Regions from separate parts of the Desulfocurvibacter africanus subsp. africanus DSM 2603 genome, predicted to be linked through region 2. Evidence: riboswitches for the same ligand, from Rfam matches in the RefSeq annotation. Region 2 holds a riboswitch; the other holds the start of a gene.

Region 1 (14,627 bases), on a different contig from region 2:
ATTTCTCTAAAACTAAGCATATGCTTAAATAGAGATTTATGCTCCTCCATTTGATCTAAACTAATTAAAACAACCTCAATTGCACCGAACAAAATAGTAATCAATAGACTGAAGAAAAACTTCAGATCACTATCGTCAATATCTTTGAAGACAACTATTGCTGCCTTGTCGCCTTCAACCTCCAAATGCCTTTGTTCAAGCCTTGATATATTATTATGAGAATATGAGCAGAGTAGCATATTGACTATTTTAAAGTTTGCTTCGCAGTTAGCTTTTTCAAATTTTTCTTTACTGAATAATCGCGAAAAACCTTCTTGAGATAGTTGCTTTTGTTCCTCTTGGCTTTCTATCTGATATTTATTTGCCAACTCTATGTCTAACTTGGCACTTTCATCATTACTATTTTGAATAATCTTAGCAGCCTCAATGCGCTCCCAAGCGTATGCCGCTAGCGCATGTTTTATGTAATTACTATCATTTTTTGCTGATCTTAAATCTACATATGCTTCCAGCATAGATCTTAATACAATTGGAGTGGAAGTATAATTACCCTCCTTAATAAGAATGTAAACGCCATTTGCTTTCTCGAGTATGTTTGCTAGCAGGGTAAACATATAAAGCTGAGATATTTCTTGATGGTAAATTAGCCTCTCAGACATCCCAGCTACTTCGTTGTACAGCTTAAGGAAATCTTCACACGCTCTTTCACGATTCATATCCACTCCGATTCAAAAGGAAGCCGGCTTTCGCCGGCTCCCAGTTTTCTTCAATTCGCCTTCCCCCTCTAACCTCAGCACATCGAATCCACGCCCTCATACACCAACCTATCCGCATACTCCGCCTGCTTGCCCTTATTCCACTGGCTCACCGGCCGGTAGTACCCGACAACCCGCGTATACACCTCGGTCTCTCCGCCGCACTCGGGGCACTGCTCTTGCTCTCCGGCGATGTAGCCGTGGCTCTTGCAGATGGAGAAGGTCGGGGTAATGGAGATGTATGGGATTTTGGTCTTGGTCAGGGCGCGCACGATGAAGTTCTTGAGCGCCTTGGTGTCGGTCACGGCCTCGCCCAGGTAGGTGTGGAACACGGTGCCGCCTGTGTACAGCGGCTGCAGCTCGTTCTGGTGCTCCAGGGCGTAGATGATATCGCTGGACTGGCCCACGGGCAGCGTGGTCGAGTTGGTGTAATACGGCGTGCCGTTGCCCGAGGTCTGGATGTCCGCGTACAAGTTGCGGTCGATCTTGGCCAGCCGGTAGCTGGTGCCTTCGGCGGGCGTGGCTTCCAGGTTGTACAGGTTGCCGGTCTCTTCCTGGAAACGGCTGGTGACCTTGCGCAGGTGGTTCAAGGTGCGCTGCATGAGGCGGATGCCGGCCGGGGTTTCGATGCCCTTGCCCAGCAGGTTCAGGCAGGCCTCGTGGCCGCCCACCAGACCGATGGTCGAGAAGTGCGCCTTGAAGCCGTTCTTCAGGTAGCGCCTGGTCCAGGGGAACATGCCCCGCTCCAGGTTCTCGTTGACCATCTTGCGCTTGAACTCCAGGGAGTCCTTGGCCATCTCGGCGTACTGCTCCACCTGGTCGAGGAAATCCTCCTCGCCTTCGGACAGGTAGGCCAGCTTGGGCAGGTTGAGCGTGACCACGCCGATGGAGCCGGTCAGGTCGCCCGCGCCGAACAGTCCGCCGACCTTGTTGCGCAGTTCGCGCAGGTCCATCTGCAGGCGGCAGCACATGGAGCGCACGTCCTCGGGCTTGATGTCCGAGTTGATGAAGTTCTGGAAATAGGGCGCGCCGTACTTGGCGGTCATCTGCAGCAGCAGCTCGCCGATCTCCGTTTCCCAGGGAAAGTCGGAGGTGATGTTGTAGGTCGGGATGGGGAAGGAGAAGATGCGCTTATGGTAGTCGCCCGCCAGCATGACCTCCAGGAAGGCCTTGTTGATCCACTGCATCTCTTGCTCGTACTCGCCGTAGGTCGAGTCCTGGAGCTTGCCGCCGATGATGACGGCCTCGTTGGCGATGTGGTTCGGGCACTTGAGGTCGAAGGTCAGGTTGGTGAACGGGCTCTGGCCGCCCCAGCGCGAGGTCGTGTTCAGGTTGAACACGAACTTCTGCATCATCTGGAGCACGTCGTCGTAGTTCAGGTTGTCGTGGCGGATGAAGGGCGCAAGATAGGTATCCACGTTGTTGAAGGCCTGAGCGCCGGCCCACTCGTTCTGCAGCGTGCCCAGGAAATTGACCATCTGGCCCAGGATGGAATCGAAGTGGCGCGCGGGCCCGGCGCAGGAGCGACCCTCGAGGTTGAAGCCCTCGATGAGCAGATCGCGCAGGGACCAACCGGCGCAATAGCCGGCCAGACCAAAGGACAGATCGTGGATGTGGAAGTAGCCGTGCTCGTGGGCGGCGCGGATCTCCTCGGGATATTTCTCCAGGGCGTAGCGGGCCTGTATGGTGCCCGAGAGGTGCAGCATGAGCCCCTGGAAGGAGTGGGTCATGTTGGCGTTCTCGTTCACCCGCCAGTCAGCCTTGGTCAGATACTGGTCGATGGTCTCCGTGATGTCCAGGTAGGCCTGCTTGTGCGCGCGCAGCTCGCGGCGCTTCTCGCGGTACAGGACGTACTTCTTGGCCACGTCGTAGAGCCGGTTCTCCATGAGCACCAGTTCCACGGTATCCTGAATCTGTTCCTGCTCGGCAACGTCCAGGCCTTCGAGTTTCTTCTCAACCTTGCAGGCGAGCCTCTTGGACAGGATGGGGTCCTTGATGCCGCTGGCCTTGAGGGCTTTGAGAATGGCTTCGCCGATGCGGTCCGTGGACCACGTTTCCAGTCGTCCGTCCCTCTTGCGAATCTGTAGCGGCATACGTTCCCCCCGGAGCGATGTAGTTCTGAATAGTCAGGTTGAAGCCGGCCGGCAGGTAGCCGCGCGCGGTCTCCACGTCGGTTTCTGTGAGCAGCGGAACATGGGTAAGGCGGAACATGAAGGCTTCGGGATGCTGCTCGGCCAGCCCGAAAATGGACGAGAGCAGGGCCTTGGACGTGGCGGCCGAAACCGCGTCGCCCGTGAGTTGCGGATACAGCTCGAAGGGGCCCTTCACGTCCACGGAAAAGGCCTGGGCCAGGCCGCGATTGAGGATTTCGAGCAGCACGTCGGGACGCATGCCGTTGGTGTCCACCTTGACGGGCAGGCCGTAAGCCCGCAGGTCGTCCAGGAAGGGCAGCAGGCCCGGGTCGGCCATGGGCTCGCCGCCCGTGACCACGATGCCGTCCAGCCAGGCCGCGCGCTTTTTAAGAAAGCCGCGCACATCCGGGCCGAACAGCACTGGATGGCGCTCGGGCCGCCAAGCCAGACCAGCGTTGTGGCAGGTTGGGCAGCGCAGGTTGCATCCACCCATGAACAGGACGCAACTGGCGCGCCCCGGCCAGTCGCAAAGGCTCAAGGGCGTAAGCCCGCGCAGGTTGCCCCAGGCGTTCTTGTCTTTTTCCATAAGTATTATGAGCGGCGCAAAGCCGCGCTCCCTGACCGGCATCCGCGTGCCGGCCGCAGGTTGAGGTTGGCCTCGGGCAGGTCTTCTGGCTCGCCCAAATCGGTCGCCTTCCCGGAGTCGCGCTCCAGTGGCTCCATGACCGATCATCTTCGCGGGCTTACAGCGGCGGGACCGCTCCGGATTCGCACCGGATTCCCGTACAAGGCCCTCGCGGGCCACCCGAGGTATTCACAAATCCGCCCCCAGGCTCGAGGCGGGGGCGACATTCATGGTCGGAGGCCAATCTACCTCCACCAAAAAGATTTGTATAGTATCTGGACGGAAAAAATCATCCACACCATGCTATTCCAGCATCGACAGGCCTTTTTAACCGTCAACCCTCCAAGCCGACTTCCGGCCCGGATGTGCGTAAATGCAACAAGCGCACGAAATACATTAAATTTCTGCACATCAATGCGAAACAACTGCATTCATGCACACTTCACATATGCATTCCGACATGTTTTGCATTTTTGTTCTGTCCATTACACGTGGAATAGTCGCTCATCGAAACCGAGGCTGACTTACCAAACTCAGCGTCCAATGCGCCTAATGCTCCTGATCCGCTTGGCCAGCCTTCCCGCGCATGGCCGGCCATTGGCACTGCCTGCGAGCAGCTCACAAAAGTGTCATGCGGAAGTGGTCTCGCGGCTCCAGCCAACCTCGGGCTGATCCAGAAGTTATTAACCTTCTTCCGAACAGGCTTGCCTTTTCCCTTGCCACTGCTATTCTATACTAGCTAAGAACGAGTCGGGATGCCGAAGAGCCGATCAAGCAGCCGGCCCCGCGAAGCAGAGGTCCGCCTCTTGCGGCGCATGCAAGCTTGAAGAATTTTAGCAGCGCACGCGCAGCGGCCGTATAAGGAGAAGAATATGCACATGACCGAGGAGCGCGACCTGTTCGGTCGAGCCTGCCGCGAAGCCGGGCTCAAGCAGACGCCCCAGCGGATGGAGGTGTTCCGCGAGATCCTGGCCGCGCGGGATCACCCCACGGTGGAGGCGCTGCACGGGCGTATCCGCGAGCGCATGCCCAGCCTGTCCCTGGATACGGTCTACCGCACCCTGGCCGCCTTCGAGCGTTGCGGCCTGGTCTGCCGGGTGCGCTGCGCTTCAGGCGAGGCGCGCTACGACCAGGCTGTGCGGCCGCATCAACATATGGCCTGTACGGTCTGCGGCGTGGTAACGGATTTCTCATGGCCGGAGTACGAGGCCATGGACCTGCCCCGGTGCGTGAGCGAGTGGGGCCAGCCGAGCGTAGTGCATCTGGTTGTGGAAGGTGTATGCCAGGCCTGCACTGCTGGCCGGGAAGAAGATGCGAAAGAAAACGCTTGCGTATCTGCGGACTAATCGATAAATACTCCTTACGAGTTAGGTTTGATTCTTAATTACTGCAAACAACACACGTCACGCAGTCATCCCGTGACCATAAGGAGATCATCATGTCCAAGACCGAAGAGAACCTGATGGAAGCCTTTGCCGGTGAGTCCCAGGCCAACCGCAAGTATCTCGCCTACGCCAAGCAGGCCGACAAGGAAGGCCATCCGCAGGTGGCCAAGCTGTTCCGCGCCGCGGCCGAGGCCGAGACCGTGCACGCCCACGCCCACCTGCGCGTGCTGGGCGCCGTGAAGACCACGGCCGAGAACCTCAAGGACGCCGTGGCCGGCGAGACCCACGAGTTCAAGAGCATGTATCCCGGCATGATCGAGACGGCCAAGGCCGAAGGCAACAAGGCCGCCCTGCGCTCCTTCGAGTTCGCCAACACCGTGGAGAAGACCCACGCCGACCTGTACCAGAAGGCCCTGGAAAACCTGGGCAGCAACAAGGAAACGGACTACTGGGTCTGCTCCGTGTGCGGACACACCGTGGAAGACGAAGCGCCCGAGAAGTGTCCCGTCTGCCAGGCGGCCAAGAAGGCCTTCTTCAAGGTCGATTAGATATTTCCTCCCCTCGCCTCCCTTACACCGGAAAGGCCCGCTTCACGGCGGGCCTTTTCTGTTGGCAAGCTTAGCAGCTTTAAGCAAGACTTATGGTATCGCCAGAGTCATCCGTTGCACGGGCAACTAGGGCGCTGCATCCGACGACAGAAGCTAATTTGAGACATAGCGGCAACTATAGACTGATTCTATAATCCAGAAGGGGTTATGCCGCTCTTGTACAGCTCCAGGCTTTGCTCAAGCCTCACGGCTTCCTTGATATTGCCATTTCGATGGGCCAAATTAACAGCTTGTTGCCCGACTTCCACGGCCATGTCGAATAGACCTGTCATGGCGTACACACTAGCCAGCGTGTCCAAGGAAGCGCAATCCTCACCGAGGGTTAACTGCACAGCGATAACGGCATGGCTCAAGGCTTCCTCCATATTACGCAACTGAGGAGGATTTGCTGTTGCATAAGTGAAAGCCAAGTTATTGTGAGCTTTTGACAACTTAGGATCGATACGGATCGCCATTATATAATCCTGAATAGCTTTCTGATGATTGCCTAGGATGTCATAGGTCAAACCCCGGTTGTAATACACTTCGCTATTGTCGGATTCGAGCTCAACTGCTTTACTAAAGTCGGTGAGCGCTTGCTGGTGCTGGCCCATTCTTGCATGGGTCAATCCGCGATTATTATATGTTCTACCCAGCCTTGGGTTGATCTTGATGGCTTTACTGTAGTCTGAGAGGGCCTGCTGGTATTTTTCTATTTTACTATATGTGCCACCCCTATTGCTATACGCCCAAGCAAGCATGGGATCAATAAGAATTGCTTCATTATAGTCAGCAATAGCCTTTAGGTATTCACCAAGCTCATGATAAGCAAGCCCGCGATTGTTATATGCTAATGCATATTTTGGATTATATTTTATTGCTGTATTAAACATCTCAATTGCATGAACATATTCTTTTTTAACATAGTGGTAATGGCCGATGCTTACGTATGGATGTGGATTGCCAGGATCAAGGAAGATTGCCTTATTCCAATCAGCTATAGCCTGCTCGCTTTCGCCAATCTCAAAATATGAATTTCCCCGATCACTATACACCAATGATGAATATGGGTTTATAATTATAGACATATCAAAATTTACAATAGATTTGTAATATTCTCTGACATACGCGTAGGCAAGACCACGGCAATAATATGCATACGCCATTTCTAACTTGTTCAACTCTGGAACTTTTAAACATTCAGTAAAAAGATGAATTCCACGACCGGAATATAGTTCTTTTTCTGCCTGTAGGCATATGTCTTCCTCAAATATGGCAGCGGTGGAGTGCGTGCCCAGCACGAGTAATAATAATAACGCAAGTGTACAAATCCGCATATCACCTCTCACCCAGCCGACATCAAACTCATTGACACCAAATTGCACTAATCTACCTTTATCTAACCCATGAAAAGCTCCTAAACTTATTTAAACTAGTCTTGGCAGCAATGACTATTATAATAAATTGTTATGTGCATCATTATGGTTCTGCATAGGCATCCAAAGTGCCTTCTGATGTCGAGATACACCTCCTTTAATATGTACTTCTGATTGCGGATGAGCTGAATCGGGGCGATCGAAAGTATACACTGAAGTTGTCAGCGTTTATTATGAATAGCCTTGCCGTAGCAGATAGGCCCATGATGTGACTATGGCGGGGAAGATTCGAAAATGTGAGGGCCGGCTTCTTTCTTTATCAGCTATAATTTCCGCTGCCTGAGCAGCTCCAGATAAGCTTCCGGCGGCAGGGGCTTGCTGAAGTAGTAGCCCTGGTACTCGTCGCAGCGCAGGCCCAGGATGAAGTTAAGCTGCTGGAGGGTTTCCACGCCTTCGGCGATGACCTTGAGGTTCAGGCTCTGGGCCATGGAAATGATGGTCGTGGTGATGGCGATGTCGCTCGGGTCCGTGGGGATGCCGCGGATGAAGGACTGGTCGATCTTGAGCGCGCCCAGGGGGAAGTGCTTGAGGTAGGCCAGGGACGAGTAGCCGGTGCCGAAGTCGTCGATGGCCACGGCCAGGCCCATTTCCCGGAGCCGCCGCAGCGTGGCCATGGTCTGGTCAATGTCCTGCACGAGGGAGCTTTCCGTGATCTCCAGCTCCAACAGGCGGCTGTCGAAGCCAGTGCGCTGCAGCACGCGCTCCACCATGCCTACCAGATCCTTCTGGCGAAACTGGCGCGGGGATAGGTTCACGGACACGTACTGTTCCGGAAAACCCGCATCCTGAAAAGCCCTGACTCGGCGACAGGCCTGTTCCAGGATCTGCTCACCCAGCGGCAGGATGAGGCCGGTCTCCTCGGCCAGGGGAATGAACTCGCCGGGAGAGATGACCGTGCCGTCGGGCTTGATCCAGCGCGCCAGAGCCTCGGAGCCCACCACCGAGCCGTTTCGCAGGCCCACGCGCGGCTGGAACCAGGGCTGGATATCGCCGCGCTCCAGGGCCTTGCGCAGCTCGCCTTCCATGGTCATGCGCCGCACGGCGCGCTCGTTGAGGGCCGAAGTATAGAGCTGGAAAGTGTTGCGGCCCTTCTCCTTGGCCCGGTACATGGCCATGTCCGCGTTCTTGATGAGCGTCTCGGCGTCATCGCCGTCGTCGGGATACAGGGCGATGCCCACGGAAGGCGTGACCGTCAGCGCGTGACCCTTGATGTGGAATGGGACGCGAAAAGCCTCCAGCAGGCGCATGGCCGTGGCGATGGCCAGGTTCTCGCTCTCCAGGGCCTCGACAAGGATCACGAACTCGTCGCCGCCCAGGCGAGCCACCGTGTCATCGTCGCGCATGACCTCCTTGAGCCGCGCGGCCACGGCCTGCAGCAGCAGGTCGCCCAGCGGATGGCCCAGGCTGTCGTTGATGTGCTTGAAATTGTCCACGTCCATGAACAGAAGGGCCACTTTCTGCCCCGAGCGGGCCATGTGCGTCAGGGACGTGGCGAGGCGATCCTTGAGCAGCAGGCGGTTGGGCAGGCCCGTGAGCACATCGTGATGAGCCTGGTGCCTGACCTTCTCCTGGCTGGCCTTGATCTCGGTGATGTCGTGGAACACGGCCACATAGCGCTGGAGCTTGCCCTGGCCGTCGCGCACCGAGCTGATGGACAGCCATTCGGGATAGACCTCGCCGTTCTTGCGCCGGTTCCAGATCTCGCCTTCCCACTGCCCGTGGTTGATCAGCGCCTGCCACATGGCCTTGTAGAAGGCATGGTCGTGCAGATGCGACTTGAGGATGCTCGGAGTCTGGCCCAAGGCCTCCTCGGCAGTGTAGCCCGTTATCTTGCTGAAGGCGGGGTTCACGAAGAGGATGCGCGCGTGAGAGTCGGTGACGGTGATGCCCTCGATGGCGTTCCGATAGACCTCGTCGGCCACCAGCCGCTCGTGTTCAGCCGCGCGCATACACGTTTCGTCATCAGCGCGGCGGCGGAGGACTCCGACCACATTGCCGTTCTCGCGCAGCAGGACGAGCGTGAAGGCCACGCACAAGCCATCGCGGGACACGAGGTGGACCGTGTCACGCGCTTGGCCGTCGGCCGCCAACCTGCCGAGCAGGCCTTGCAGGATGCCCGCGTCCCCTTCGGGCACGAGCTGGTCAAGATTCACACCCTCGGCGTGTGGCCCTTCCCGCCCCAGGAAGCGGCTCAAGAACGCGCCGTCCTCGATTGGCCCAAGATTTCCGTCCGCATCCAAGCTACACGTGAAATGGGCGTCGGCCAGGGCGATGAGGGCCTCGCGCAAATGAATATGCTCTTGTATTGTCTCGTCCATGTGTAAAATCCGACAGCATCAACACGCGCCAAGCCCGGTAGTCGGCGTGCCGCTGCGTCATGTGCGAAGTGGCGTTTGCCCTGGATTGGAATCAGGAATGGTGGTCGATGTCAATATACGTGCGGGTGGTGCGCTCCACGAGTTTGCGTTGCACCAAGCGGATGATGCGTTGCCGCAATGGAGGGATCAACAGACAGAATCCGACCGCATCGGTCAAGAAACCCGGCGTGAGCAGGAGCACACCGGCCAGAAGGATGAGCGCGCCGCTGACCAGCTCGCCCGCGGGCGCCACGCCCCGGCTCATGTTCTCGCGCATGCGCTCAATGGTCCTGAGTCCCTGCGATTTACTCAGGTAGGCTCCCAGGGCCGCGGTGGCCAACACCAGCGCAATGGTCCAGACCGGCCCCAAGCGCTGGCCCACGGCCAGGAGCAGGTACAATTCCAAGAGCGGGATGGCGGCGAAGAGAATAATAAGCCTGAACAGCATGTCGGCATTCCTTGGGCAATAATGTATCCCTTTGGCACGTATCGGGCCTGGGAACCCTGGTCAAGCGGAATCGGCGCTTGCGGCAGAAGGAGAAAGCATGGTCGAGGAGAGTAAGGACAGAGAAAGCACGGTCGGCCTGCCGCCCGGCACCATGCGGTACATAGGGCCGCAAAAGACCTTCCGTCCCAGAGCCGAGTTGGTGCACTACAGCGAGGGCAAGGCCACGGTGCTCGACGCCACGGACGTGTGCCCGCCCTTGCCTGCCGGCGGTGTGATCTGGATGCGCATGCGCGGACTGCACGACGAGGGCCTGGTCAAACGCGTGGGCGAGGCGTTCTCCTTGTCGCCCATGCTCCTGGAGGATGTGCTCAACACGGGCCAGCGCTCCAAGATCGAGGAACACGAGGATTGCCTGTTCATCGTGCTCAAGTCCCTGAGCTACGAGCCCGGCCCGACCGGCAAGGGCGAAGTAAGAGAGGAGCAGGTCAGCCTCGTCCTGGGCGATAACTACGTGCTTTCCTTCTCCGAGGGCGAGAACGGCCTGTTCGAGCCTATCTTGCAGCGGCTGGTCAAAGGCAGGAGCAAGGCGCATCGGTTGGAAGCCGACTACCTCTTTCTCATGCTCGTGGATACGGCCATCGACCACACGTTCCTGGCCCTGACCCGGCTGGGCGACGAGATCGAGGACATGGAGGAGCAGCTCATCGAGGAAAGCCTGCGCGCCGATCTGGCCGGCATATACCGCCTGCGCCGAGCCGTGCTGGCCATGAGCCGCTCCCTGTGGCCCCTGCGCGAAGTCGTCTCCATCCTGCGCAAGCCCGACCCGACCTTCATACGCGAGGAAAACCTCGTCTTCGTGCGCGACATATACGATCAGGGCATGCAGGCCGTCGAGACGCTGGAGGCCTTCCGCCAAGCGTTGACGGACATGATCGAGATCACCATGTCCTCCGTGACCATGCGCACCAACGAGGTCATGAAGGTGCTGACCACCGTGGCTACCATCTTCATCCCGCTGACCTTCATTACCGGCCTGTACGGCATGAACTTCGCGCACATGCCCGAGCTGGGCTGGCGCTACGGCTACTATGCCGCCTTGGCGCTCATGGCGCTGGTGGCCGGAGGCATGATCCTGTACTTCAAGCGCAAGGACTGGTTCTAAAGGTCAACCCCACCGCGGAGGAAAGCATGCTGCTCAAGGAATCCGAGGCCAAGTTCAAGTACTGTCCCCTGCTCAAGACCCACGACGACAAGCTCAAGTTCTGTCAGGCGGCCATGTGCATGATGTGGCGCCCGGCCGGCGAGGGGCAGGAAGGCCTGGGCTACTGCGGCCTGGCTGGCGCGCCCGTGCAGGTCATGGCCGTGCTGCGTGAGAGACGCAGCAAAGAAGAGTAAGCGGGTTGACATCACCCCTCAGGGGGTTATTCCTGGCATACATCCAAAAACTGGCGGCGCACCCGGCTTCCCGCCGGGGAGGATCGGGCGTGCCGCACGGCCTCCATCCTGCGATTACGCTGGATGACAAGATGCCAGGAAACCAACCCCTTGAGGGATCATGCGTATACTCATAATCGAGGACGATCCGGTCAGCGCCCTGTACATGCGGGAAACCCTGGCCGAATTCGGCCAAGCCGACCTGGCCGAGGACGGCCGCAAGGGTCTGCGAGCCTTCGAGCGAGCCCTGTCCAAACACCAGCCCTATGACGTGCTTTTCGTCGATCTCATGATGCCCCGCATGGACGGCCACCAGACCCTGGAAAAAATCCGCGCCCTGGAGAACGCCCTGAAGCTGGCGCCCCAGCAGCGGGTCAAGGCCATCGTGGTCAGCGCGTCCGAGGACCAGCGCCATGTGACGCGAGCCTTTTTCCGTGGCGAGGCCGTGGCCTACCTCAACAAGCCCGTGACCCGCGAGCGCGTGGCCGAGGAGCTGCATCGTTTCGGCCTGGCCTGAGTCGACTCGCTCCACCAAGGCCGCTTGCCCGGCAGGCGAGCGGACCTAGCCTCCACGTCTGGCAAACCTCTCTTCACCAATTCCGCCTTTAGTCGCCCCTCCAGGGTTCCCGTTTCCTGTCCAAGGGGGTAGGCTGGTCCATGGCCCGGCGCATGCCTGGCGCAACCAGCCGTAAACCGGCGTAAAAGCAGGTGGGAGGCAGCATGGCCATCAACCGACGTGACTTCCTGACCCTATCTGCCACGGGAATGGCCGCGGGCTTGGCGGCCTCGAGCGCTTTCGGCGCGGGGCCGGCCGCCGGTTCCAATCCCAACCTTGGTTCCGGAGCGGACTCGCCAAGCGCACCACCCCAGACCGTCCGCAAGGGCGACATGGTCTATCGCCGCTTCGGCGACAAGGACGAACTCATCTCGCTCCTCGGTCTCGGCGGCCACCACATCGGGCGCATCAAGGACGATCAGGACAGCATCCGCCTCATGCGCGCGGCCATCGACAACGGCATCACCTTCATGGACAACTGCTGGGACTACCATGACGGCCGCAGCGAAGAACTCATGGGCAAGGCCCTGCAGGACGGCTATCGCGATAGGGTCTTCCTCATGACCAAGTTCGACGGCCGCGACAGAAAGACAGCCGCCAGCCAGATGGAGGAATCCCTGCGCCGCCTGCGCACGGACCGCATCGACCTCATGCAGGTGCACGAGGTCATCCGCCCGCACGACCCGGATCTTGTTTTCTCCGAGGGCGGAGCCATGGAGGCGCTGCTGGAGTTCCAGAAAGCCGGCAAGGTCCGCTACATCGGCTTCACCGGCCACAAGGACCCCTTCGTGCACCGGCGCATGCTGGAAATGGCCGCCGAGCGCGGGGTGCGCTTCGACGCGGTGCAGATGCCGCTCAACGTCCTGGACGCGCACTTCCGCAGCTTCCAGCATGAAGTGCTGCCGCTGCTCGTGCGCAACGGCATCGCCCCTTTGGGCATGAAGCCCTTGGCCCAGGCCTACATTCTCAAGACCAAAACAGCCTCGGCCACGGAATGCCTGCACTACGCCATGAGCCTGCCCACATCCACGGTCATCACGGGTATCGAGAGCATGGAAATCCTGCAACAGGCCTTGCAGGCGGCCAGGAGCTTCAAGCCCATGAGCCGGGAGCAGCTCGCCGAACTTCTGTCCCGCACGCAACAGGTGGCCATGAGCGGCCGTTACGAGCCGTTCAAGACCACTTTCGAGTTCGACGGCACGGCCAAGCACCAGGAATGGCTAGGCAATGTCGGAGTATGAAGAATCGGGAAGGGCGTTGCCTGCCAGAGCGGCTCGTTCCTTCCCGAACACCACCCGCCAGAGCCCCTATCTGAAACAAGGCGACCCCCTGGACCTGCGCAACTTGTGCGCTGGCCGCCCAGGTGGTGCGGATAACTGGCGCAAGCGGCCGCAAGCCGGGAGAAACGACATGTGCTCCACGCAACGCCCGACTCTCAAGGCCACTCTGGACAATCTGCGCCAGCCCATGCCGCTGCGCGAGAAGCTGCGGCTCATCGCGCGCAACTTCTCGCTGCGTTTCAGCAAGCGCCAGGCCTGCTGCGGCCATCCGGGGCAGCCCGGCTGCTGACAATAGGGAATGTGCGCCCCGGTCGGGGCGCAAGGCTTGCCTTCTGGATCAGGCGTCTTCGAGGGTCAGGTATTCGGCCAGGATGGTCTTGATGCCGAAACCGGGAAAATTGATGCGGTATTTCCCGGGCGCGGCCTCGGCGATGATCTTGCCCCGGCCGTAGACGCGGTGCGTGCAGAAGCCGAGCTTGGTGTTGCGGATGCCGTTGCTGTTCGCCTGCGCATCGCCGCCAGCGGCGAATTCCGGCGCAGCTGAGCGGACGGAACCGGACGGCCGCCCGAAGGCCTGGTCCAGAGCCTGTCTACGGCCCATGGGCGCTCCGCCCCCGGCGCGGGCCAAGCCGCCCGAGAAGTTCTCCCGCCACTCCTCATAGCTGGACGGCTCCATCTCCAGCACGAAGGGGCTGGGCCGGGTCGGCTCGCTGCGCTCCAGACCGCGCATATAGACCGTCTCGGGCACGAACAGGGCCAGAAAATCCTTGGCCCGCGTGCAAGCCACGTACATGAGCCGGCGCTCCTCGTCCAAATCCTCTGGCCGCTGCATGGCCTTGCGCGAAGGGAAGCGGTCCTCCACCAAATCCAGCATGAGCACGGCCTTCCACTCCAGACCCTTGGCCGAGTGGATGGTGGACAGCACCAACGCGTCGTGAGCCGCTTCGCGGCTGTTGTCCTCGGGATTCTCCAGGGTCAGGTCGCCCAGGAAGGCCTCCAAGTCAGGGTAGTTGGCTGCGATGCGCGCCAGCTGTTCCAGGCCTTGCTGCCGCCTGGGATAATCATCCGGGTAGTCGCGGATGAGGATAGGCCCGTACCAGGCCATGACCTCGTCAAGCGCTGCCAGGGGAGCGGGCCGTCTGGCGCGCAGGCCGTCCAGCAGCCCGAACAGCTCGGTCAACTCGGGGAAGCGTTTGCGCGTCTTGGCCACGTGGGCCTCGTTGCCGGAGATGACCGCCTCGAACAGGCCTTGGGCGGTCTTGGGCCCCACGCCTTTGACATGCTTGAATACGCGCTGCCACGCAGGCAGATCCGAAGGATTGACCACCAGGCGCAGGTAGGCCAGGGCGTCCTTGATATGCGCGGCCTCGGAAAAACGGATGCCCCCATACTTCTGGAAGCGGATGCCCAGCTTGCTGAGCTGCACCTCCAGCCCATAGGACTGGTAGCCGGCGCGGAAGAGCACTGCTATCTCGTGCAGGGCGTACTTCTTCTGCAAATCGGCGATGAGCGACATGGCGATCTGGTGCTGGGTGGCGTCGCTCAGGGTGCGCACGAGCATCGGCTTGGGGCCGTCCTCGCGCTCGGTGAACAGATGCTTGTCGAACTTGTGGGCCGCGTGGCGCAGCACCT
Region 2 (14,627 bases):
ATGTCCATGATCCGCGACATGATCTCGATGAGCAGGTCGATGCCTTTCTGGTCGCGCAGACGGCCGATGAAGCCCAAAAGAGGCCTGTCCTCGAGCATGTCTGAGAGGCAAAACTCGCGCAGGAGCATCTGCTTGCAGCGGTGCTTGCCGCTCAACTCCTCGTGTCCGTATGCGCAAGGCAGGAACTTGTCGTCGCGCGGGTCCCACACGCCATAGTCCGCTCCGTTAAGGATGCCGCGCAACCGATACGAACGGGCGCTCAGGATGCCCTCCAGCCCGCAGCCGAAGTCGCAGCCCAGGATCTCGCGGGCATAGCTGGGCGAAACCGTGGTGATCATGTCCGAGTAGGCGATGCCGGCCTTGAGCAGCGAAAAGTCGCCGTAATACTCCACGCCGTCCATGTGCCAGGCCTCGTGGGGCAGGCCGGACTCCCAGAACAGACGCGAGGAGAAGCGACCCTGGAAGGCCAGGTTGTGAATGGTCATGACCGTGCGGGTCTCGCGCCAGTACGGATCGTTGCGGCGCATGAATTCCAGGTAAGCCGGCACCAGTCCGCTCTGCCAGTCGTTGCAGTGGATGATCTTGGGCGCCTCGCCCTGGCGGCGAATCCACGACAAGGCGGCACGGCAGAAGAAGTTGAAGCGCTCGCAGTTGTCGAAGTAGTCGCCGGCATGAGTGTTGTAATAGTAGCGACGGTCGAAATACTCGCCCCGGGAGACGAAGTAGACCGGCACGCCCTCATAGTCGGCTTGGTAGATCTCGGCCGTGGTGGACGGCCACGGATAACCCACGGGGCAGTCGTCCGAAACCAGGCGGAGCTGATAGTTGCCGGTGCGCAGCCGGCCGTAGAACGGCGTAATGACGGCCGCGGGAATGCCCCGGTCGCGAATGGCCAGCGGCAGGGAGCCGAGCACGTCGGCCAGGCCGCCGGTCTTTGAGAATGGGTATATCTCCGAGGTGACAAAGAGCACCTGGGTTGCCGTGGCCATGTAACCTCACAATCCCTTGCGGGCGTTGCAATCCTTGCTTGAGGTACGGATCATCGAATGGCCAGCCGCCGTAGCGTTTGCAGGTAGTCGTCGAGGATCCTGGCGTGATCGAAGACCATGGGCTCGGGCCATTTGCCCGGCGCGAATACCTCGACGCCTGCCGCGTCATCCCCGGCCTTGAGCTCCGTCGGATCGACGGCAACGGCGGTGAACACGGTGGAGATGGTGTGCAGCCTGGGATCCCTCGCCGGGTCGGAGTAGACGCCGAAAAGGCCCGTCAGCTCAACGCGCAGGCCGGTTTCTTCCCTGGCTTCGCGCACGGCCGCCTGCTCCGCGGTTTCGCCATAGTCGATGAAGCCCCCCGGCAGCGCCCATCCATGCGGTTCGTTGCGGCGCTTGACCAGGACCACGCCGCGACCAGGGATCATGATTATGATGTCCACCGTGGGTGTCGGATTACGATAAGACATGAAATACTCTCCTACCGCACCAATCTGGCGCGGCTTGACCTCGTTTCAAGCCGATCCTAAACTTTTTCAGCCAACCACCGTCGGCAGCGCGGTGCGCACAGCCATATTCGCGCATGCCTTGCGCCGTTACCATCCACATGGCATCGCTCAACCTTCACATAAAACATTACGCTACCTCATTAGGATAAATGCATAAGCATGACAACATCATAATCGTTCATCGCGGAGCGCTCGGAGATTTTTTCCTGGCTTGGCCCGCCCTGCGGCAACTCCGCCTGGGCCTGCCGCATCAGCCGGCGTACTGGCATGGCCGATCCGATCGGCTGCCCTGGCTTGCGCCGCTCGGTATCCAGCCTTGCCCAGCCCCTCTCGCCGCCGCCGTGGAATCCCTGCATCCGGGCGGACCATGGCCAGCGGCCCTGGAGCGCAGCCTTGTCGCCTGGTTCGGCCTGGCAGCTACCGCGCCGATGCAGGACGAAAGGCTCTGGTATCTGCAAGGCCTGCGCTCGGTCGACGTGCAAGCAGCAACCGTCTCCGTTTGCCAAAGCTATAGCCTGCAATTGGAAGGAAAGGGAATACGCCGGGCGGAAGGCTGGAAAAATGGCTGGCGGCAGGCCTTGCCCGCCTGGGATGGACCGGGAGCGAAACGCCTGGCCCTGCTCTTTTCCGGAGCCGGACACAGGCTAAAGCAATGGCCGCTGGTCAAATTTCTTGAACTGGCTCACAGGCTGGAAGAGCTGGGCTTATCCCCCTTGTTCGTGCTCGGCCCGGCCGAAGTCGAGCGGGGTCTCGATACGGACGGCAAACCCTCCGTGCGGCTTGAAGACCCGCTTCATCTGCAAGATTTGCTGCTCTCGACCCGAGTGGCGATCGGCAACGACTGCGGCCCCATGCACCTGGCAGGCAGGCTCGGCGTGCCTGGCGTGGCCGTGTTCGGGCCGACCTCGCGCACCATGTGGGCTCCCGAGGGCATCACGGCCCTGGCCGCACCGTCCGATCTGGCCCCCTGCCGTCCGTGCACCCTGACGACCCACGACCTGCGCTGCCAGGACCCCATCTGCCTGCGGGCGATCAGCGTGGATATGGTCATGCACGCCGTGGAGGATTCTCTTTAGAGCATTTTGCTTTTGAAATGCTCTGCAAGCCATGCGTCGGCATGGCTTGTCGCCCCGCAGGCGTAGGCGGAATGTAATTCCGCCGTCAACGCCGAAGGGAGCGTCTGAAATGCAAAATGCTTTAGAGGCTTGTGGGAATGAGAATGCTGCCGACCCTTGGACCAGAGGGCCTGTCCTTTGGAGAGGCGGCTGGCGGAAACGCCGCCAGTCTTACCGGAGATCCAGCCAGAGATAGGGGCATTGACCGATTGCAGGTCCCTAAAAATGAAACCGGCTCCATGGGGACCATCCCCATGGAGCCGGCTTCCGCAAAAAAAGGAAGGATGACTGATTCCCTTCTAGCAACTCGCGGGCCAAACTTCGTACCGCAGGTTGGTTTCTGCGTAGTAGGCTGAATCAGTGACCCTTTTGATCGATACTATGCCCGGAACGGCCAGATATTCCGGCCAGATTGGTTCAAATATTTAAACCCCAAAAGCGCAAAGTCCGAACCAGGGCTTCGAGCCGGTACAATTCTTTTTACTCGCCTGGCCCGCGCAGCCGGAAGCCTGCCTGCTCCAGGGCCTGCTCGGGCACTGCCCCGATACGCAAGACCTCCAACCGGCAGCATCCCAGCAGGCGCACCACCGTGGAAGCCGCCCCGCCCGAAGGCCAGGGGTGCTCAAGCACGGCGGCATCCACCTCCGCCAGCAAGGCCGGATCAAGATCCTCCGGCCTGGCAGCCGCCGGCCGGCCACTCAGGTTGGCGCTGGTGGCGATGAGCGGCGCGCCCGACTCCAAACAAAGAGCCGCGGCCGTGGCATGGGCGGTCCAGCGCAGGGAGGTCAGCCCTTCTGCATCCTTCACCTGCGGAGCCAGGTCCCGGCGCGCCGGCACGATGATGGACAAGGGGCCGGGCCAGAAGAGGTCCGCCAGACGCGCGAAGTCGGAGTCCTCCAGTTCAGTGACCAGGCCGACCTGCTCCCGCGAGCCCACCACCAGCGGCAGTGGTTTGCCCTCGGGCCGGCCCTTGAGCCGGCACACGCGCGCGGCAGCCTCGGGCAGGAAGGCGCTGCCCCCCAGCCCGTACAAGGTCTCGGTGGGATAGATCACCACTCCGCCCCGCTTGATGGCTTCAATCGCTGCGTGAAAGCTGGTCATGCGTTGTTCCTGGATCGCCGGAGACATGCCCGAGGCAGGCTTTGCGTTCGCCCGGACTTTCGCCAGCCGGACTGTCCGTGCACGATGATTTCCGGTCCATGAGTTCCGGCGGGAATGCCAGGCCTCGAAACCTTGGCCAACTGCCCCGTGGGCATGGGCTCGGGTAAACAAGCCTAGCGGCTGACCCAATCCTTTTCCAGGAGCGCAAGCTCCTCGGGGCTCAGGCTGGCCTTGTCGTACATGCCCTTGGCCCAGCGCTGACGCCAGGCCTCGTACAGGATGATCGCCGCGGCCACAGAGACGTTCAGACTCTGCACCATGCCCATCATGGGAATATAGATTTCGCCGTCGGCCACCTGCGCGAGCTCGGGGCTCGCTCCGTTGTGCTCGTTGCCCAGGATGACCGCCGTCGGCGCGCTCAAGTCCCAGGCCGTAAGCGGCTTGGCCCGCTCGCTGAAGCCCGTGGCCAGGACCTGGAAGTTCTGGTCCTTGAGCCCCCTGTACATCGAGGTCGCATCGGAGTGGCGCGTGCGCATGACCCACTTACGCGCCGAGGCCGAAGACTTCTGGCCCAGGACTGGGAAGGCGCTCGTGGTGTAATACAGGTGCACGCTCGGCACGCCGAAGGCGTCGCAGCTGCGCAATATGGCCGAGACGTTGTGCGGGTCGTGCACATTGTCGATGACCAGCGTCAATCCCTTCTGCCGCCTGGCCAGCACCTGGCGGATGCGGGCCAATCTTTCGTCGGTTATGCAGTAGCGCATGGAGGCCTTTTAGAGACGCGCACGGCAAAAGGCAAGCGATGCCGCGCCTTGACCGGTTAAGACTGAGGCAGTATAGCCGGAACTTATTCGCGGCGCGCCATGCGCTTAATTGGGAATCCGGTGCGAGTCCGGAGCGGTCCCGCCGCTGTAAGCCCTGATCACCTGACCTCCACGATCATGCCTTGGGTCAACCATGCCACTGCCTGCGGGCGGGAAGGCGGCCCAAGGTGGGGCGAGCCAGAAGACCAACCGCGAAACGGCCCAAGGTAAAGGGATCAACGGCAACGGGGGCTTTGCCGAGGTCCGCACATGCGAAGGCCCTTCCGCATTTGGCGGCACAGGGTCTTTTCCATCTCACGCCCCCTCCTCATCGAAGGAGGACCCATGCGCATCCATCAACGTCTCTCAGCATTCCTATCCATCTGCCTCCTGGCCCTGCTCCTCGGCCTCCAGGCCGATCCAGCCCAGGCCCATGGCAAGACCAATGTCGAACCCAAAATCGGCATCCTGCTCGTGACCTTCGGCACCAGCGTGCCCGAGGCGCGCAAGGCCTATGCAACCATCGAATCCAAGGTCAAGGCCGCCTACCCAGGCGTTGAATTGCGCTGGGCCTACACGTCCCGCCAGATCCGCCACAAGGTCGCCACGGAGGAAGGCCTGCGCAACGCCTCGCCCGCCGGAGCTCTGGGCCGCATGCTCGACGACGGTTTCACCCACGTGGCCGTGCAGTCGCTGCACGTCATCCCCGGGCAGGAGTTCAACGACCTGACCGCCATCGTCGCGGCCTTCGGCTCCATGCCCAAGAGCTTCGAGCGCATCGTGCTCGGTCCGCCGCTGCTGTCCGGTCCCGAGGCCATGCAAGCCCTGGCCAAGGCCGTGCTGGCTTCCGTGCCCGGCCTTGGCAACCGCGAGGCCCTGGTGCTCGTGGGCCACGGCACCCACCATCTGGCCTCGGCCTTCTACCCGGCCATGCAGTACTACCTGCAGCAGGAGTCGGAGCGCGCCTTCGTGGGCACCATAGAAAGCTCTCCGTCCATGCAGGATGTCCTGGCCGACCTCGCCAAGCGCAAGATCGCCAAGGCCTACCTCGTGCCATTCCTGACCGTGGCCGGCGACCATGCCCGCAACGACATCGCCGGCAACGAGCCGGATTCCTGGAAATCGCAACTCAAGGCCAAGGGCATCGCTTGCCAGCCCGTCATGCGCGGTCTGGCCGAGGACCCCGCCGTGGTGGACATCTGGGTCGACCAGCTTGGCCTCAGCCTGAAAGCTCTGCGCGACGAACCCAAGGATAATGGATAACAGACTGAACATGGACGCTTCAGCCGCAAAACCAACATTGCGCGGCCAAACGCTTACAACGCCCAGGGCCAGGCTCTCGCTTCGCTGGGGAGCCTTCATGGGCCTGGCCCTGGCGTTGGTCCTGTCCATTCCCGCGGCCTGCGCCGTGGGGCCGCTGGACATCGGCTTTTCCCAGGCGGCGCAGGCTCTGTTGGACCTGTTCCGTTCCGTGCCCCTGACGGATGAGACCACGCGCGTGGTGGTCGTGGACCTGCGCCTCAGCCGCACGCTGCTGGCCGCTGCCGTGGGCGCAGGCCTGGCCGTGTCCGGCGCGGTGTTCCAGGGCATCCTGCAAAATCCCCTGGCCGACCCGTTCACCGTGGGCGTGAGCACGGGCGCGGCTTTCGGTGCATCCACGGCCATCTTCCTCGGCCTGTCGGCCGGGCTGCCGCTCATGGGCATGCCCTTCTTCTCGGACATGGGCCTGCTGCCCCTGGCCGGACTGGCCGGCGGCCTGGCTGCGCTGGCCATCGTCATCCTCCTGGGCCGTTCGGGCGGGACGCTGCGCCGCGAAACCCTGGTGCTGGCCGGCATCGTGGTCTCCACCTTCCTCTCGGCGCTCATCGCCCTGCTCAAGGCCCTGGACGAGGAATCGGTCACGAGCATCGTGTTCTGGATCATGGGCAGCTTCCAAGGGCGCGGCTGGATCCATTTAATCCTGTTTCTGCCCTATTTCTTGCTGGGCGCGGCGCTCATCGCCCTGCGCTCCCGCGAACTGGACATTCTGTCCCTGGGCGAGGTCCAGGCTCGTCAACTCGGCGTTGACGCGGCCCGCACGCGCACGCTGCTGCTCACCGCCGCCAGCCTCATCACCGCAGCCTCGGTTTCCGTGGCCGGGGTTATCGGCTTCGCCGGGCTGGTAGTGCCGCATGTAGTGCGCCTGCTCGTGGGCGGCGAGCACCGGCCGCTGCTGGCCTTCTCGGCCCTGGCCGGGGCATTGGCCCTGATCTGGGCCGACACCCTGGCGCGCAGCGTGCTGCACGGCGGGGCCGAACTGCCCGTGGGCGTGGTCACGGCGCTCCTGGGCGGGCCGTTCTTCGCCCTGCTCCTGCGCCGCCGGGCAAAAGAGTGGCGGCAATGATCCGCCTGGAGAACGCCACATGCGGCTATCCCGGCCCCGGCGGCCGGACAGTGCTGCACAACATCGACCTGCACGTGCATCGGGGATTGGTCACGGGCCTGCTCGGCCCCAACGGCAGCGGCAAATCCACGCTGCTGCTGACCATGGCCGGAGTGCTGCCCCTGCACAACGGCTGCCTGGAGATCGACGGCCACAACGCGGCCGGCCTGAAATCCAGGCAACGCGCACGCCTCGTGTGCAGCGTGCCCCAGTCCGCCGAGCCGCCGCAGGCCCTGGCCTGTTTGTCCGTGGTGCTCATGGGCCGCTATCCGTACCTGTCCTTTCTGGGCACGTACGGACCCGAAGACCGCGAGGCAGCCCTGGCGGCCATGGCTCAGACCGCGACTTTAAATTTCGAGCAACGCCCAGCCGATCAGCTCTCGGGCGGTGAATTCCGCCGCGTGCTGCTGGCCCGCGCCCTGGCCCAGGGCTCCGCGCTCATGCTTCTGGACGAGGCCACGGCCGGCCTGGACATGGCGCGTGCCGTGGAGGCCATGGACCTGCTCAAGGCCAGGGCGCGCCAAGGACTGACCGTATTGGCGGCCATCCACGACCTGAATTTGGCCGCGCTCTACTGCGACCGGCTGATCCTGCTGAAAAACGGCGGCGTGCTGGCCGAGGGACCAACGCACGAGGTCTTTCGCCCGGAACTGCTGCGGGAACTGTATGACACCAATATCGTTGTCGCCCCACACCCCGTCACCGGCGCGCCCCAGGCGCACCTGGTGCCCGGTGAGTAAGAGGGAAGAGAATGCAGGGAGGGCGCTGCCCTCCCCGCACCCCACCCGCCAGGGGGATGATCCCCCTGGACCCCACGTTTCTCGCCGGTCTGATGCCAGCGGAGGAACCGCTGGCATCAGACCGGCTCGGGGCTGGATTGCACACACGGTTTTGATCCCCACCCCGTGGGAGCGGCTTTTTCGCCGTTTCGGCGGAAAAGCAGCTCCCACACATCGGGGGGTCTGGGGGAGTCGTTACTCCCCCAGCCGCCGGAGGCATATTCTCTTCGCTTTAATCTTGGCCATTGTACTGCTGACGGCACCGGCGGCTTGGGCTGGGCCGGTCATCGTGGACGACCTGGGGCAGCGGGTGGAGCTGGCAGCGCCGGCGCGGCGAGTGATCCCGCTATATAGCGGCCTGGGCGAGATTGTTTCGGCCATGGGCTTGGGCGAACGCCTCGTGGCCCGCACCAATGTGGATAACTGGCCGACCGAAGCCCTGGCCAGGCCTTCCATTGGCACGCACATGCGCCCCAACATGGAGTTGATGCTGGGACTCAAGCCCGACCTGGTGTTGCAGCTTGCTGGCCGCGATGCGGCGCTGCAATCCGTGGAGGCAGTGCGCAACCACGACATCCCCGTGGCGGTCTTTGTCATCGACGATTTCGCCTCGCTCTTCACGGCCATGGAGCGCATTGGCATACTGCTGGGCGCGGAGGATGCGGCAAGGCAGGAAACCGCCCGCATCCAGGCCAGACTGGCGGCAGTGGATAAAGCCGTGGAAGGCGTGCAGCGCCCATCGGTTTTTTTCGAGGTGCGCTATCCCAACCTGCTGGCCGCGGGCAAGGATTCCATGGTCTCGGAAATCATCCGCCGCGCAGGCGGCGAGAACGTCGTAGCGCAGGGCAAAAAGCTCGTGCGCCTGAGCGAGGAAGTCCTGGTCGGTCTGAATCCCGAAGTCTATCTGGTGCAACAAGGCCCCATGAATCCCGCGCCGCCACACCCGTCCGGCCGCAGCCATTTCCGTACTCTGGCCGCCGTGCGTTCCGGCCGCGTGCTCATGGTGGACGAGGCCCTATACTCCCGGCCCGGTCCACGCAGTGTGCAGGCCGTGGAAGAACTTGCCACCTTCCTGCACCCGGACCGTTTCCCCAAACCATCTAGCAACAAAGACAGCAAGTGAGCACAAGCAAAGGCCTTCTCCATGCAGTGGGCGTTGGTCCCGGCGATCCGGACCTGATAACTCTCAAGGCCATCCGCGCCCTTAATGCGGCCGACGTGGTTTTCGCCGCGGCCTCGCCCAAGAACGACCATTCCCTGGCCCTGTCCATCGCCGCCGCGCATCTCAAGCCGAGCGTGCCCGTGGTGCGCCTAGACTTTCCTATGACTCGCGATGCCGAAGTGCTGTCGCGAGCCTGGGAAACCAACGCCCGCACGGTGCTGGAAGCCCTGAATGCCGGCAAGGATGCAGTCTTCCTGACTCTGGGCGATCCCATGACCTACTCCACCTGCGGCTACCTGCTGCGCACCCTGCGCGAAATGGACCCGGCCGCGCGTGTGGAGATCGTGCCCGGCGTGACCTCCTACCAGGCCGCCGCAGCCCTGGCCGGGCAAACCCTGGCCGAGTCGGGCGAAAGCTTCATCGTCCTGTCCGGCATTCGCGACGCCGAGGATTTGCAGCGCGGCCTGGAAGTGGCCGAGAACGCAGTGATTCTCAAAGCTTACCGCAACTTCCCGGCCATCACGCAGGCCCTGCGACGCACGGGTGCGCAGGATTCGGCCCTGCTGGTCAGCCAATGCGGCCTGCCGGGCCAGTCCGTGCACCGAGGCCTGGACCAGTGCCCCGAACAGCCGCCCTACCTTTCGCTGCTGTTGGTCAAACGCGGCAAGTCCTAGGCGGCTTCAAAAGGCGGATATGGCCCGGCGGTTGTAGACTTGTGGTTCCCAACTGCCGGAGCTTGACCGTGTCTTTGTCGCTGCACACCGACAAATCAACCATCATGGGTGAATAAAAACGATCGGGCCAGCCGGTTCCTCTGGCTGGCCCGAAAATTCGCGGGTCCAGGGCCGCGTCGGCCCTGGTGGGTGAGGGTTCGGGAGAGGGCAAAGCCCTCTCCCGGTTATTCGCTTGGCGAGCTTAAACGCTACGCAATAGTTCAGTCAGGGTCTGCGCAAAAGCATCCAGGTCGGCACGGTCGATGGTCAGGGCCGGCAGAAGCCGGAGCACCTTGTCCTGGGTCAGGTTGCACACGAAACCCTGATCCAGCAGGCTCTTCCAGATCCCCGCACCGGGGAAGTCCAGCTCGATGCCGATCATCAGCCCCATGCCGCGCACCTCACGGACCTTGCCGGGGCAGGCCTTGGCCATGTCGCGGAACAGGCCCTGGGCGTAGCTGCCCAGCTCGGCGGCGCGCTCGTCCAGCCGATCGCGCTGCATGATCTCCACGACCTTGTCGGCCGCGGCCGCCACCAACGCGCCGCCGCCGAAGGTAGTGGCGTGGGTGCCTGGGACGAAACCGCAGGCGATCTCGGACGAGGCCATCATGGCGCCCATGGGCAGGCCGTTGGCCAAGGCCTTGGCCGTGGTGAAGATGTCGGGCGTCAGGTCGAAGTGCTGATGGGCCCAGAAGCGGCCCGTGCGGCACAGGCCCGCCTGCACCTCATCGACCATGAACAGCACGCCGCGCTCGCGGCAAAGCCGCTGGACGGCCTGGGCGTATTCGGCGGCCATGGGTCGGATGCCGCCCTCGCCTTGGACGATCTCCACGAGCACGCCGGCCGTGCGCTCGTTGATGGTGGCCGCCAGGGCTTCAATGTCGCCCCAGGGCGCGGTGACGAATCCTCCGGGCATGGGCTCGAAGCCCTGCTTGAACTTGGCCTGGCCCGTGGCCGCGACCATGGCCAGGGTTCGGCCGTGAAAGGAGCCCGAGAGTGTGACAATTTCGTACGCGTCGCGTCCGCGCACCGTGCGCATGGCCCGCCGGGCCAGCTTGCAGGCGGCTTCGTTGGCTTCGGCCCCAGAGTTGCAAAAGAACACGCGACCGGCCGTGCAGGTGGACAGCAGCCGCTCGGCCAGGGCCACCTGCTCCTGCTGGTAGAAAAGGTTGCTCACGTGAATGAGCTTGTCGGCCTGGGCCTTTATGACCTCCACCACCTCGGGGTGGCCGTGGCCTAAGCTGGTCACGGCGATGCCCGAGAGCAGGTCCACGTACTCGCGACCGTCCAGGTCCCACAGACGGCTGCCCTTGGCTCTGGCCACGGCCAAGGGATAGCGGCCGTAGGTGGAGCAGACGGCTGCGTTGTCGCGGGCCTTGAGGGTCTCGAAAGTGCTGCTCATGGCGCATGCCTCCATCAGAGTGTTCCAGTATGGCCGAAGCCGCCCGAACCACGCCGGGTCGACGTCAGCTCGTCCACGATGCTCAGGCGCGCGGCGAAGTATGGAAGGAAGAGGAGCTGCGCCATGCGCTCGCCGCGCGCGATTCTGCGCTCCTCGCCCGAGGTGTTCAGCAGCCAGACCGTGACTTCGCCGCGATAGTCCGGGTCGATGACGCCAACGCCCTGGGCCACGGAGAGTCCGTCGCGCGCGCCCAGGCCGCTGCGCGAGAAAACGAAGCCGGCCAGGCCGGGCTGCTCGATTTCGATGGCCAAGCCCGCAGGCACGGCCGCGCGGCCACCGGCCGGTATGATCAGCTCGGGCTCGTCGATGCACGCGCGCAGGTCCAGGCCGGCCGAGCACTCCGTGGCGTAGGCCAGGGCATGCTCCCGCCAGACGGAGTGAAGGAACTTGACCTTGACTCCTACCGTGGGGCAACGTGATGGATTCGGCGAGCTGTGCGGCATTGGGCGGGCTCCTTGGCTGGGCCGGATGGCGATAAACCACAGATCCGGCGCGAAACCGGGAACGCATGGCAATAGGCCAGGGTTGTGTAAAATGCAAGCCATCGCGGCTAGTTCCGGCGCAGCCTTGCCTTTTTTACCCGCCGCTGGCAGAAAACGATACAATTGAAATGGCGAATCTTCGCTGACAGTTTGGCAAAACAAGCAGGCCGCCAGACCCATGAGAACTGAAACTCTGACATAACAGCGGCAGCGCATAATATTTTTCCGAGGAGTCGATAATGCGTCCACTTCGTTCCTTCAGCGTGGTAGCCAAGCTCCCGCCGAATCTTGCCCCCATGTGGGAACTGGCCTACAATTTCCTGTTCTCCTGGAACGACCAGATCGCCGATCTGTTCTCCCAGATCGACCAGCGCCTGTGGCGCGAGAGCGACGGCAACCCCGTGGCCTTCCTGAACAGCCTGCCCCAGATGACCTTGGACATACTGGCTCAGGACCGCTTCTTCCTTGCGCGGCTGAATGACCTGCTCGCCTCCCTGCGCCAGTACGTGGCCAAGGACCAGCCGACCATCAACTTCCCGCATAAGGCCGAGGACAAGCCGGTGGTGGCCTATTTCAGCGCCGAGTACGGCCTGGACCTGTCGCTGCCCGTATACTCCGGCGGCCTTGGCATCCTGGCCGGCGACCACCTCAAGTCCGCCAGCGACCTGAACGTCCCCCTGGTGGCCGTGGGTCTGTGCTACCAGCAGGGCTATTTCCGCCAATACCTCACGCCCGACGGCTGGCAGCAGGAGCGTTATCCGACTTACGATTTCGAGCAGTTGCCCATATCCCCGGTTCAGGACCAGGCTGGCCACCCCGTGCTCATTGAAGTGGATCTGCTGGGCGAAAAACTCAGGGCGCGCATCTGGAAAGCCCAGGTCGGCCGCGTTTCCCTGTACCTGCTGGACTCGAATATCGGCGATAATCCGCCGCATCTGCGCGGCGTCACGGCCCGGCTGTACGGCGGGGACCTGGAGATGCGCCTGCGCCAGGAGATCCTGCTCGGCGTCGGCGGCATCCGCGCCCTGTGGGCCATGGGCCTGGAGCCCAAGGTCATCCATATGAACGAGGGCCACTCGGCCTTCGCCGGCCTGGAACGCATCCGGGTGTTCATGAGCCAGCATAGCCTGTCCTTCGAGGCGGCCATGGAACTGGTGGCCTCCTCCTCGGTCTTCACCACGCATACGCCGGTGCCAGCGGGCAATGACCGCTTCCCGCCCGAGCTCATGCAGCGCTACTTCGATCCCTACGCGCGCCAGATCGGCCTGGCCTGGAAGGTCTTCATGGCCCTGGGCCGCGAGGACCCGCGCGACGACGGCGAGTTCTTCTGCATGACCGTGCTGGCTTTGCGGCTGTCGCGCTTCAGCAACGGCGTGAGCAAGCTGCACGGTCATGTGTCGCGAAACATGTGGAAGCGCGTCTGGCCCCAGTACCCGGTGGAGGACGTGCCCATCGGAGCCATCACCAACGGCGTGCACATGCCCACCTGGGTGGCCTACGACATGGCCCTGCTCTACGACCGCTATCTGGGACCGACTTGGAAGGAGGACCCGGACTGCGACCGCGTGTTCAAGCTGGCCGATACCATTCCCGAATCGGAGCTGTGGCGCACCCATGAACGCCTGCGCGAGCGGCTTATCGATTACGTGCGCTACCGCCTGCGCGAACAGCTCAAGCGCAAGGGCGCGCGGGCCAAGGAACTCGAGGCCGCGGACAGCGTGCTCAATCCCCAGGCCCTGACCATATGCTTCGCCCGCCGGTTCGCCACCTATAAGCGCGCCAACCTGCTGTTGCAGGACAGGGAGCGGCTGCTGCGCATCCTGAACGACAGCGAGCAGCCCGTGCAGATGGTCTTCGCCGGCAAGGCCCACCCTCACGACAACGAGGGCAAGAAGATCATCCAGCAGATCGTGCAGCTCTGCCGCATGCCAGAGCTGCGCAACAAGCTCGTGTTCATCGAGGACTACGACATGATCCTGGCCAAGCACCTGGTCCAGGGTGGCGACGTGTGGCTCAACAACCCGCGTAGGCCTCTGGAGGCCTGCGGCACCAGCGGCATGAAGGCCATGGCCAACGGCATGCTCAACCTGAGCGTGCTGGACGGCTGGTGGGACGAGGCTTACCAGCCGGACAACAGCGTGGGCTTCGCCATCGGCAAGGGCGAGGAGTACGACGACCTGGCCTACCAGGATTTCGTGGAGAGCCAGACTTTGTACAATGTGCTTGAGACCGAGGTCATCCCGGACTTCTACGACCGCGCCCACGACAGCCTGCCGCGCAACTGGATCAAGCGCATGAAGAAGGCCCTGGTGGAGCTTGGCCCGGTGTTCAATGCCCATCGCATGGTCGAGGAGTACAGCTGGCGCACGTACGCGCCGGCCTACGAGAACTACAAGCGGCTGGTGCGCGACAATTTCCAGCCGGCCAAGGACCTGGCAGCCTGGCGTATGGATCTCATGACCAAGTGGAGCCAGATCCGCATTCGCAACGTGCGCGCCGCGGCCGGGGACCAGATCCACGTCAAGCAGCCGCTGGTGGTGGAGGCCGAGATATTCCTGGACGGCCTGCGGCCCGAGGACATCCAGGCCGAAATCTACGCCGGCCCGTTGACCCAGGACGGCCAGTTCGCCCAGCGCACCACCACGATCATGCGCAACGAAGGCCTTGCCCAGGACGGCTGGCATCTCTACCGAGGCCAGACCATGCCGGGCGAGGCCGGACGCTTCGGCTTCACCATGCGCATCCTGCCGCATCATCCGTTGCTGCTGGATCCGCATTCATTGGGGCTTATCCGCTGGGTGGACGCACAGTAGAGCCTGAAACGAATCCGATCACGGGCGGGGCCGCAGGGCCCCGCCTTTTTTTGCGCCTTCCGGATAGAGCATTTTGCTTTTGAAAATGCTCTGCAAGCCATGCGTCGGCATGGCTTGCCGCCGCGTAGGCGTAGGCGCAATTCACTTGCGCCGTCAACGCCGGAGCGGGCGTCTTAAAAGCAATCTGCTCTAAAAAAGAACGAAAGTGGGCGAGCAAGATTTGCTACGGGTTGTTCGCCAGGCTCTCTTCCCGCAAGCCGGACAACTCACCTGCCTA

Evidence for each region. Region 2 has a riboswitch for cobalamin ahead of H585_RS0110270 (sirohydrochlorin cobaltochelatase). Riboswitches for the same ligand answer to the same signal wherever they lie in the genome.
Region 1: it holds a riboswitch for cobalamin, as region 2 does, so the genes downstream of both, H585_RS22565 (radical SAM protein) here and H585_RS0110270 (sirohydrochlorin cobaltochelatase) in region 2, are expected to answer to the same signal.

What each region holds. Positions count from the first base shown of each region.
Region 1 is NZ_AULZ01000017.1:93,550-108,176, forward strand. It holds gene H585_RS0112730 (DUF5677 domain-containing protein) at 1-716, opposite strand, end outside; gene H585_RS0112735 (ribonucleoside triphosphate reductase) at 791-2,815, opposite strand; gene H585_RS22565 (radical SAM protein) at 2,709-3,515, opposite strand; cobalamin riboswitch at 3,532-3,711, opposite strand; gene H585_RS0112745 (Fur family transcriptional regulator) at 4,385-4,858, shown strand; gene H585_RS0112750 (rubrerythrin family protein) at 4,951-5,445, shown strand; gene H585_RS22570 (tetratricopeptide repeat protein) at 5,634-6,869, opposite strand; gene H585_RS0112765 (putative bifunctional diguanylate cyclase/phosphodiesterase) at 7,184-9,238, opposite strand; gene H585_RS0112770 (FxsA family protein) at 9,330-9,725, opposite strand; gene corA (magnesium/cobalt transporter CorA) at 9,823-10,887, shown strand; gene H585_RS0112780 (hypothetical protein) at 10,914-11,120, shown strand; gene H585_RS0112785 (response regulator) at 11,281-11,676, shown strand; gene H585_RS0112795 (aldo/keto reductase) at 11,880-12,956, shown strand; gene H585_RS23415 (hypothetical protein) at 12,943-13,284, shown strand; gene H585_RS0112805 (ATP-dependent helicase) at 13,333-14,627, opposite strand, start outside.
Region 2 is NZ_AULZ01000013.1:74,846-89,472, reverse strand. It holds gene glgA (glycogen synthase GlgA) at 1-989, opposite strand, end outside; gene H585_RS0110290 (NUDIX domain-containing protein) at 1,040-1,459, opposite strand; gene H585_RS0110285 (glycosyltransferase family 9 protein) at 1,648-2,574, shown strand; gene H585_RS0110280 (L-threonylcarbamoyladenylate synthase) at 3,094-3,714, opposite strand; gene H585_RS0110275 (TrmH family RNA methyltransferase) at 3,888-4,478, opposite strand; cobalamin riboswitch at 4,552-4,746, shown strand; gene H585_RS0110270 (sirohydrochlorin cobaltochelatase) at 4,863-5,780, shown strand; gene H585_RS0110265 (FecCD family ABC transporter permease) at 5,878-6,900, shown strand; gene H585_RS0110260 (ABC transporter ATP-binding protein) at 6,897-7,679, shown strand; gene H585_RS0110255 (ABC transporter substrate-binding protein) at 7,957-8,841, shown strand; gene cobI (precorrin-2 C(20)-methyltransferase) at 8,838-9,554, shown strand; gene H585_RS0110245 (aspartate aminotransferase family protein) at 9,796-10,995, opposite strand; gene dut (dUTP diphosphatase) at 11,010-11,498, opposite strand; gene glgP (alpha-glucan family phosphorylase) at 11,777-14,350, shown strand; gene H585_RS0110225 (type 1 glutamine amidotransferase domain-containing protein) at 14,617-14,627, opposite strand, start outside.